DNA from 2 places in the Kitasatospora acidiphila genome. Region 2 is predicted to be linked to the other one. Evidence: predicted binding sites of a transcription regulator. Region 2 holds the regulator's gene; the other holds the start of a gene.
What was found. The regulator HrcA, encoded in region 2, represses chaperone genes, less so after heat shock. The targets are predictions, from matches to a motif close to TTNGCACTCNGNNNNNCNGAGTGCNAA.

Region 1 (3,419 bases), 590 kb from region 2:
CTGCTCGTCACGGTCAGCGGCTGCTCCGGCTCCAGCAGCAGCGGTGGCAGTGGCGGGTCCAACGCGGGCGCGGTGCCGCAGAGCGGCGCCCCCGCCGCCTCGCCGTCGGTCGAGGGCTCGCCGGCCGCCGCCTCGCCGAGCGCCGCCGGCGGCGCGGTGCCGGCCGCCGACTGGGCGAAGTGGAAGCTCCAGCCGCTCCCCGCGCGCCCGGCGGCGCCGGCCGACAAGCCGGTCAAGCTGACCAAGACCGGCCAGGTCCCGGTGATCAGCTCCATCCCCACCAGCGACAAGGTGGTCTTCGTGACCATCGACGACGGTGAGGAGAAGGACCCCAAGTTCATCGAGATGATGAACGACCTGAAGGTCCCGGTCACCATGTTCCTGATGGACGACGCCATCAAGAACGACTACGCCTACTTCAAGCCGCTGCAGGCCCTCGGCAACCACATCCAGAACCACACGCTGCACCACCCGGCGATGAGCACCAAGTCGGCCGAGGTGCAGAAGCAGGAGGTCTGCGGCGACCAGGGGGTGCTGACCAAGGAGTACGGCACCCCGCCGTTCCTGTTCCGCCCGCCCTACGGCGACGGCGCCAGCACCGCCAACCTCAACAACGCCGTCCAGCAGTGCGGTCCGCGCGCCATCGTGCTGTGGCACGAGACGATGCAGATCCACGACATGCAGTACCAGTCCGGGGACAAGAAGCTGCACGCCGGTGACATCATCCTCGCCCACTTCCGCGGCCCCAAGGACCTCAAGGGCGAGACCATGACCGACATGTTCGGCGAACTGCTGAGCCGCATCCAGGAGCAGGGCTTCGCCGTCGCGCGCCTGGAGGACTACATCCAGGCGCCGAGCTAGCCGGCGGCGGCCTCCTGCCCCAGCAGCATCGTCGGAGCCGTCCCGATCCTGGTGAGGATGACCACCGCGGAGTTCACTCCTTCGGGGCGGAGCTTCTTGCGCAGCTCGTCGGGTTCGACGGCGAAACCGCGCTTCTTGATCACCACCGTGCCCACCTGCCGCTCCCGCAGCAGCGCCTTGAGCTTCTTGACGCTGAACGGGAGCACGTCGGTGATGCGGTAGGGGGTGGCCCAGGGGTGGGGGTGAGGGTGTCGGAGGTCAGGTAGGCGATGTGGGGTCGAGCAGGGTGGCACCGCCCAGGGCGGCGGCCACCTCGGCGACCAGGTGGGCGCGGATCACCGCGCCGTCCGGTTCGTAGAGGTACTCGCGGACCGGGCCGGGGGCGGGGTCGGGGAGCCGGCCGCCGGTGAGGGTGCGGCGGCCGGGCAGCAGGCTGGCGCGGTGCGGCTCGGCGGCGCCGGTGCCGAACCAGAGCACCGCCTCCTTCACATCGCCGTGGTCGGAGACCCACTCGGCCTCGGCGTCCGCGGGCACCGCCTCGTGCGGGATGCCGGGGGCGACCTTGAGCGCGCCGAAGCGGGTGCTGCGGCCGGCCTCGACGGCCCAGGAGAGCGGCGGCGAGTAGGCCTCGGGGTCGAAGATCCGGCCCCGGGCGCCGCGCCGGGCCGGGTCGGTGAAGACCGCGTCGAAGCCGGCGGTGTCGGTCTCGGTGACGTCGGCGCAGCGCACCTCGATCCGGTCGGACAGGCCCAGGGCCGCTGCGTTGGCGGTGGCGACCGCGCAGGTGAGCGGGTCCCGGTCGACCGCCAGCACCGAGATCCCGGCCCGGGCCAGGGCGATCGCGTCGCCGCCGATGCCCCCGCACAGGTCGGCCAGCCGGGCCACGCCGAGGGCGGCGAAGCGGGCGGCCCGCCAGTCGGCGACCTCGCGCCTGGTCGCCTGTTCGACTCCGTTGGGCGTGAAGAACATCCGCTCGGCGTCGTCGCCGAACTTGGCGCGGGCGCGCTGCCGCAGCCGCTCCTGGCCGATCGCCGCCGACACCAGTTCGGCCGGGTGCGCGCGGCGCAGCCGGGTGGCCGCGGCCAGCTCGCCAGAGGGGGTCAACCCCCGTACCTCGTCGAGGAGTTGGCGGCCTTCGCCGGTCAGTAGGGCAGTGAAGATCTCGGTGTCCACTCCATGATTGTCCCGGCCCGCGCCGCGGCCTCGAATTCCGAGAAGTGGGCTGGGCGCGCCGTTGGCACTCTGGTTGACTGAGTGCTAACCGCGGCCTATGGTCGTTCCTGGCACTCTCCCCAGGGGGAGTGCTAACGCGACGGTACCGGTCTGACCCCCGCGACGGCAGTCCTGGACCTCGCCCCTCTGCCTGTTAGACAACCCCGTAATCTCCGAAGGGGAGCTCGGACGTGACCACCAGCAGCAAGGTTGCCATCAAGCCGCTTGAGGACCGCATCGTGGTCCAGCCGCTCGACGCCGAGACCACCACGGCCTCCGGCCTGGTTATCCCGGACACCGCCAAGGAGAAGCCCCAGGAGGGCGTCGTCCTGGCCACCGGCCCGGGCCGCTTCGAGGATGGCCAGCGCCTGCCGCTCGACGTCCAGGTCGGCGACGTCGTCCTGTACTCGAAGTACGGCGGCACCGAGGTGAAGTACCAGGGCCAGGAGTACCTCGTCCTCTCGGCCCGCGACGTTCTCGCCATCATCGAGAAGTAAGCGTCCCGGCGGACCCGCGGTCCGCCGAACCGGCCCCGCCCCGGATCCGTGTCCGCCAGTGACAGGGGCCCGGGGCGCGGCTGTTTGGCCTCACTGGCTTCACGCAACGTCACGTAACGCAGATATCCCGAGGAAACGGAATCATGGCGAAGATCCTGCAGTTCGACGAGGACGCCCGCCGCTCGCTGGAGCGCGGTGTCAACAAGCTTGCCGACACCGTCAAGGTGACCATCGGCCCCAAGGGCCGCAACGTCGTCATCGACAAGAAGTTCGGTGCCCCGACCATCACCAACGACGGTGTCACCATCGCCCGCGAGGTCGAGCTGGACGACCCGTACGAGAACCTTGGCGCGCAGCTGGTCAAGGAGGTCGCCACCAAGACCAACGACGTCGCGGGTGACGGCACCACCACCGCCACCGTGCTGGCCCAGGCGCTGGTCAACGAGGGTCTGCGCAACGTCGCCGCGGGTGCCGGCCCGGCCGCCCTGAAGAAGGGCATCGACAAGGCCGTCGCCGCCGTCTCCGAGCACCTGCTCTCGGTGGCCCGCGAGATCGAGGGCAAGGACGACGTGGCCGCGGTCGCCACCCTGTCCGCCCAGGACACGCAGGTCGGCGAGCTGATCGCCGAGGCGATCGACAAGGTCGGCAAGGACGGTGTGATCACCGTCGAGGAGTCCAACACCTTCGGCGTGGAGCTGGACTTCACCGAGGGCATGCAGTTCGACAAGGGCTACCTGTCGCCGTACTTCGTCACCGACCAGGAGCGCCAGGAGGCGGTCCTGGAGGACCCGTACATCCTGATCACCCAGGGCAAGATCTCCTCGATCCAGGAGCTGCTGCCGCTGCTGG
Region 2 (3,419 bases):
CGGCGGGATCTTGACGGTGAGGGTGCGGCGGGCCCGGACCCGGCCGTCGCCGGCGCACTCGGGGCACGGGGTCGGCACCACGGTGCCGAAGCCCTGGCACTGCGGGCACGGGCGGGAGGTCATGACCTGGCCCAGGAAGGACCGGGTGACCTGGGAGACCTCGCCCTTGCCGCGGCACATGTCACAGGTCTGCGCGGTGGTGCCGGGGGCCGCGCCCTCGCCGCTGCAGGTGGTGCAGGTGACGGCGGTGTCGACCTGGAGTTCCTTGGTGGTGCCGAAGGCGGCCTCCTCCAGGGTGATCTCCAGGCGGATCATCGCGTCCTGGCCGCGCCGGGTGCGCGAGCGGGGCCCGCGCTGGCCGGCCGCCGCGCCGAAGAAGGCGTCCATGATGTCGGAGAAGCCGAAGCCCGCCGCACCGGCGCCGAAGCCGCCCGCGCCGCCGCCGTTGGGCGACAGCGGGTCGCCGCCGAGGTCGTAGACCTGGCGCTTCTGCGGATCGGAGAGCACCTCGTAGGCGGCGTTGATCTCCTTGAACCGCTCCTGCGTCTTCGGGTCCGGGTTGACGTCCGGGTGCAGTTCACGTGCCAGGCGCCGGAACGCCTTCTTGATCTCGTCCTGCCCCGCGTCGCGTCGGACGCCGAGTACCGCGTAGTAGTCCGTGGCCACCAATGACTCCGCTTGTTCCGCCTCTAGACAGTATTGCTAAGGGTTGGGCTGCTATGGGTTGTTGCTACGACTCGGCGAGGATCTGCCCCACGTACCGGGCCACCGCCCGGACCGCCCCCATGGTGCCGGGGTAGTCCATCCGGGTCGGCCCGATGACTCCGAGTTTGGCCACGCTCTCATCGCCCGAACCGTAACCGACCGAGACGACCGACGTGGAATTCAGGCCCTCGTAGTCGTTCTCACGTCCGATCCGGACGGTCATGCCGCCGTCATTAGTCTCGCCGAGCAGGCGGAGCAGGACCACCTGCTCCTCCAACGCCTCCAGCACCGGCTGGATGGTGAGCGGGAAGTCGTGGCCGAACCGGGTGAGGTTGGCGGTGCCGGCCAGCATGATCCGCTCCTCGCTCTGTTCGACCAGGGACTCGAAGAAGGTGGAGAGCACCGTGGAGACGATCGGGCGCTCGGCCGGCTCGAAGGACAGCGGCAGGTCCTCGACCAGGGCCGGCACCTCCGGGAACCGGCAGCCGCCCGCCCTGGCGTTCAACCGGGCCCGCAGCTCGGCCAGCGTGCTCTCGCCGATCGGCGCGGGGCAGTCCACCATACGCTGCTCGACCCGGCCGGTGTTGGTGATCAGGACCAGCAGCACCTTGGTGGGGGCCAGCATCACCAGCTCGACGTGACGGACCGAGGAGCGGATCAGCGACGGGTACTGCACCACCGCGACCTGCCTGGTCAGCTGGGCCAGCAGCCGCACGGTGCGGGCCACCACGTCGTCCAGGTCGACCGCGCCGTCCAGGAAGTGGCGGATCGCGCGGCGCTCGGGCGCGCTCATCGGCTTGATCTCGGCCAGCCGGTCGACGAACAGCCGGTAGCCCTTGTCGGTCGGGATCCGGCCGGCGCTGGTGTGCGGCTGCTGGATGTAGCCGTCATCCTCCAGCGTGGCCATGTCGTTGCGCACGGTCGCCGGGGAGACGCCCAGGTTGTGGCGCTCGACCAGCGCCTTGGAGCCGACCGGCTCCTCGGTGCCGACGTAGTCCTGCACGATGGCGCGCAGCACGGCCAGCTTGCGGTCGTCCAGCGGCAGGGTGCCGGGGTGCTCGACGGGTGCGGCGGGGCGGGTCGCCGGGGTGCGGGCCGGACGCCGGTTCGGCGCCTTGGCCCTGGCGGCTCGGGACGAGGTCGACGACGACGAGCTGCCAACGACCGGCTCGCCGCCGGTTGCGCGCGGATCGGATTCCGGTTCGTCGAACATGGCACGCACCTCCCTCTTCGCACGTTGTCCTGGTGCCGGGCCCTGCACTCTCCGTAGGTCGGCTGGCACTCTGCATTGAAGAGTGCCAGAACCGTACCTGCCAGTGTAAGGCCCGGGTCCGACGGCAGGAACGCCCCGTGGCGGGGATGAAGCACGGATCACGTGTGGAAGTCCCGCCAGGTGGGTGCCGGGCGCCGGTCGAAGTGGCAGCATCGATATCAGTCAAGACGGATGGACCCTAGGAGCAGAAATGTCGGCGTCCGGCACCCACACCCGCTTTGCTCCCGATCGGGGTCTGACCGGTCGGATGGTCACCACGATGTTCCTCATCGGGCTGCTGTACGTCGGGTTCACCGGCATCCTGATCGTGCTGCTGAGGGGCGCGTGGCCGCTGATCGTGCTGCTCTCCGGCGGCCTGTTCATCGCGCAGTTCTGGTTCAGCGACAAGATCACCCAGCGGGCCATGGGCGCCCACGAGGTCACCCCCGAGCAGTACCCGCAGCTGCACGGCACCATTGACCGGCTCTGCGCGCTGGCCGACATGCCCAAGCCCCGGGTCGCGGTGGCCGACAACGACATGCCCAACGCCTTCGCCACCGGCCGCAACCCGAACAACGCGGTGGTCTGCGTCACCACCGGCCTGCTGCGCCGGCTGGAGCCGGAGGAGCTGGAGGGCGTGCTGGCGCACGAGCTGTCGCACGTCGCCCACCGGGACGTCGCGGTGATGACCATCGCCGGGTTCCTCGGCGTGCTGGCCGGCGCGATCACCCGGATCGCGCTCTACACCGGCATGTGGGGCGGCGGCGGCAACCGGAACAACAACAACAATGACAACGCCGCCATCGCGATCGTGCTCGTCTCGCTGGTCAGCATGGTGGTCTACGCGATCAGCTTCCTGCTCACCCGGCTGCTCTCCCGCTACCGGGAGCTGGCCGCCGACCGGGCCGCCGCCCAGCTCACCGGCCGGCCCAGCGCGCTGGCCTCGGCGCTGACCAAGGTGACCGGGCAGATCGGCGCGATCCCGACCCAGGACCTGCGCAAGGCCCAGCCGTACAACGCCTTCTTCTTCGCCCCCGCGCTGAGCGCCAAGGAGGTGGCGAGCCAGCTGATGTCCACCCACCCGAGCCTGGAGCAGCGGCTGGCGCAGCTGGAGAAGATCTCCGGCGAGCTGGGCCGCTGAGCCCCTCCCCCGCACGAACCCACCGCACGAACGGAAGGCAACGATCCGTGGGATTCCTGGACGCCCTGCTGGGCCGCAGCAAGCCGGTCAAGCCGGACCTCGACCAGCTCTTCGGCATCCCGTCCGCGGCACTCACCCTGGAGGCCGCCGCCGGGTTCACCCCCACCGGGTTGGGCTCGGTCTGCTTCGCCGCCGTGGAGGGCGGCGCCTTCCACGAGGTGGAGGCGCAGGTGCGGGCCCTGCTGGACGCCGACACGCCCAACGGCGGTGTGCCGGTGGAGGCCAGCCGGGACGAGTACGGCTACTCCTGGCTGCTCGCCC

Region 1: a site for HrcA is predicted at 2,096-2,122, ahead of groES (co-chaperone GroES). Genes of this name have one in related genera too.

What each region holds. Positions count from the first base shown of each region.
Region 1 covers NZ_VIGB01000003.1:5,433,916-5,437,334, forward strand. The annotation lists gene E6W39_RS25925 (polysaccharide deacetylase family protein) at 1-861, shown strand, start outside; partial or broken gene E6W39_RS25930 (class I SAM-dependent methyltransferase) at 858-2,034, opposite strand; gene groES (co-chaperone GroES) at 2,265-2,570, shown strand; gene groL (chaperonin GroEL) at 2,714-3,419, shown strand, end outside.
Region 2 covers NZ_VIGB01000003.1:6,027,076-6,030,494, reverse strand. The annotation lists partial or broken gene dnaJ (molecular chaperone DnaJ) at 1-666, opposite strand, end outside; gene hrcA (heat-inducible transcriptional repressor HrcA) at 731-1,918, opposite strand; gene htpX (zinc metalloprotease HtpX) at 2,169-3,098, shown strand; gene pspAB (PspA-associated protein PspAB) at 3,146-3,419, shown strand, end outside.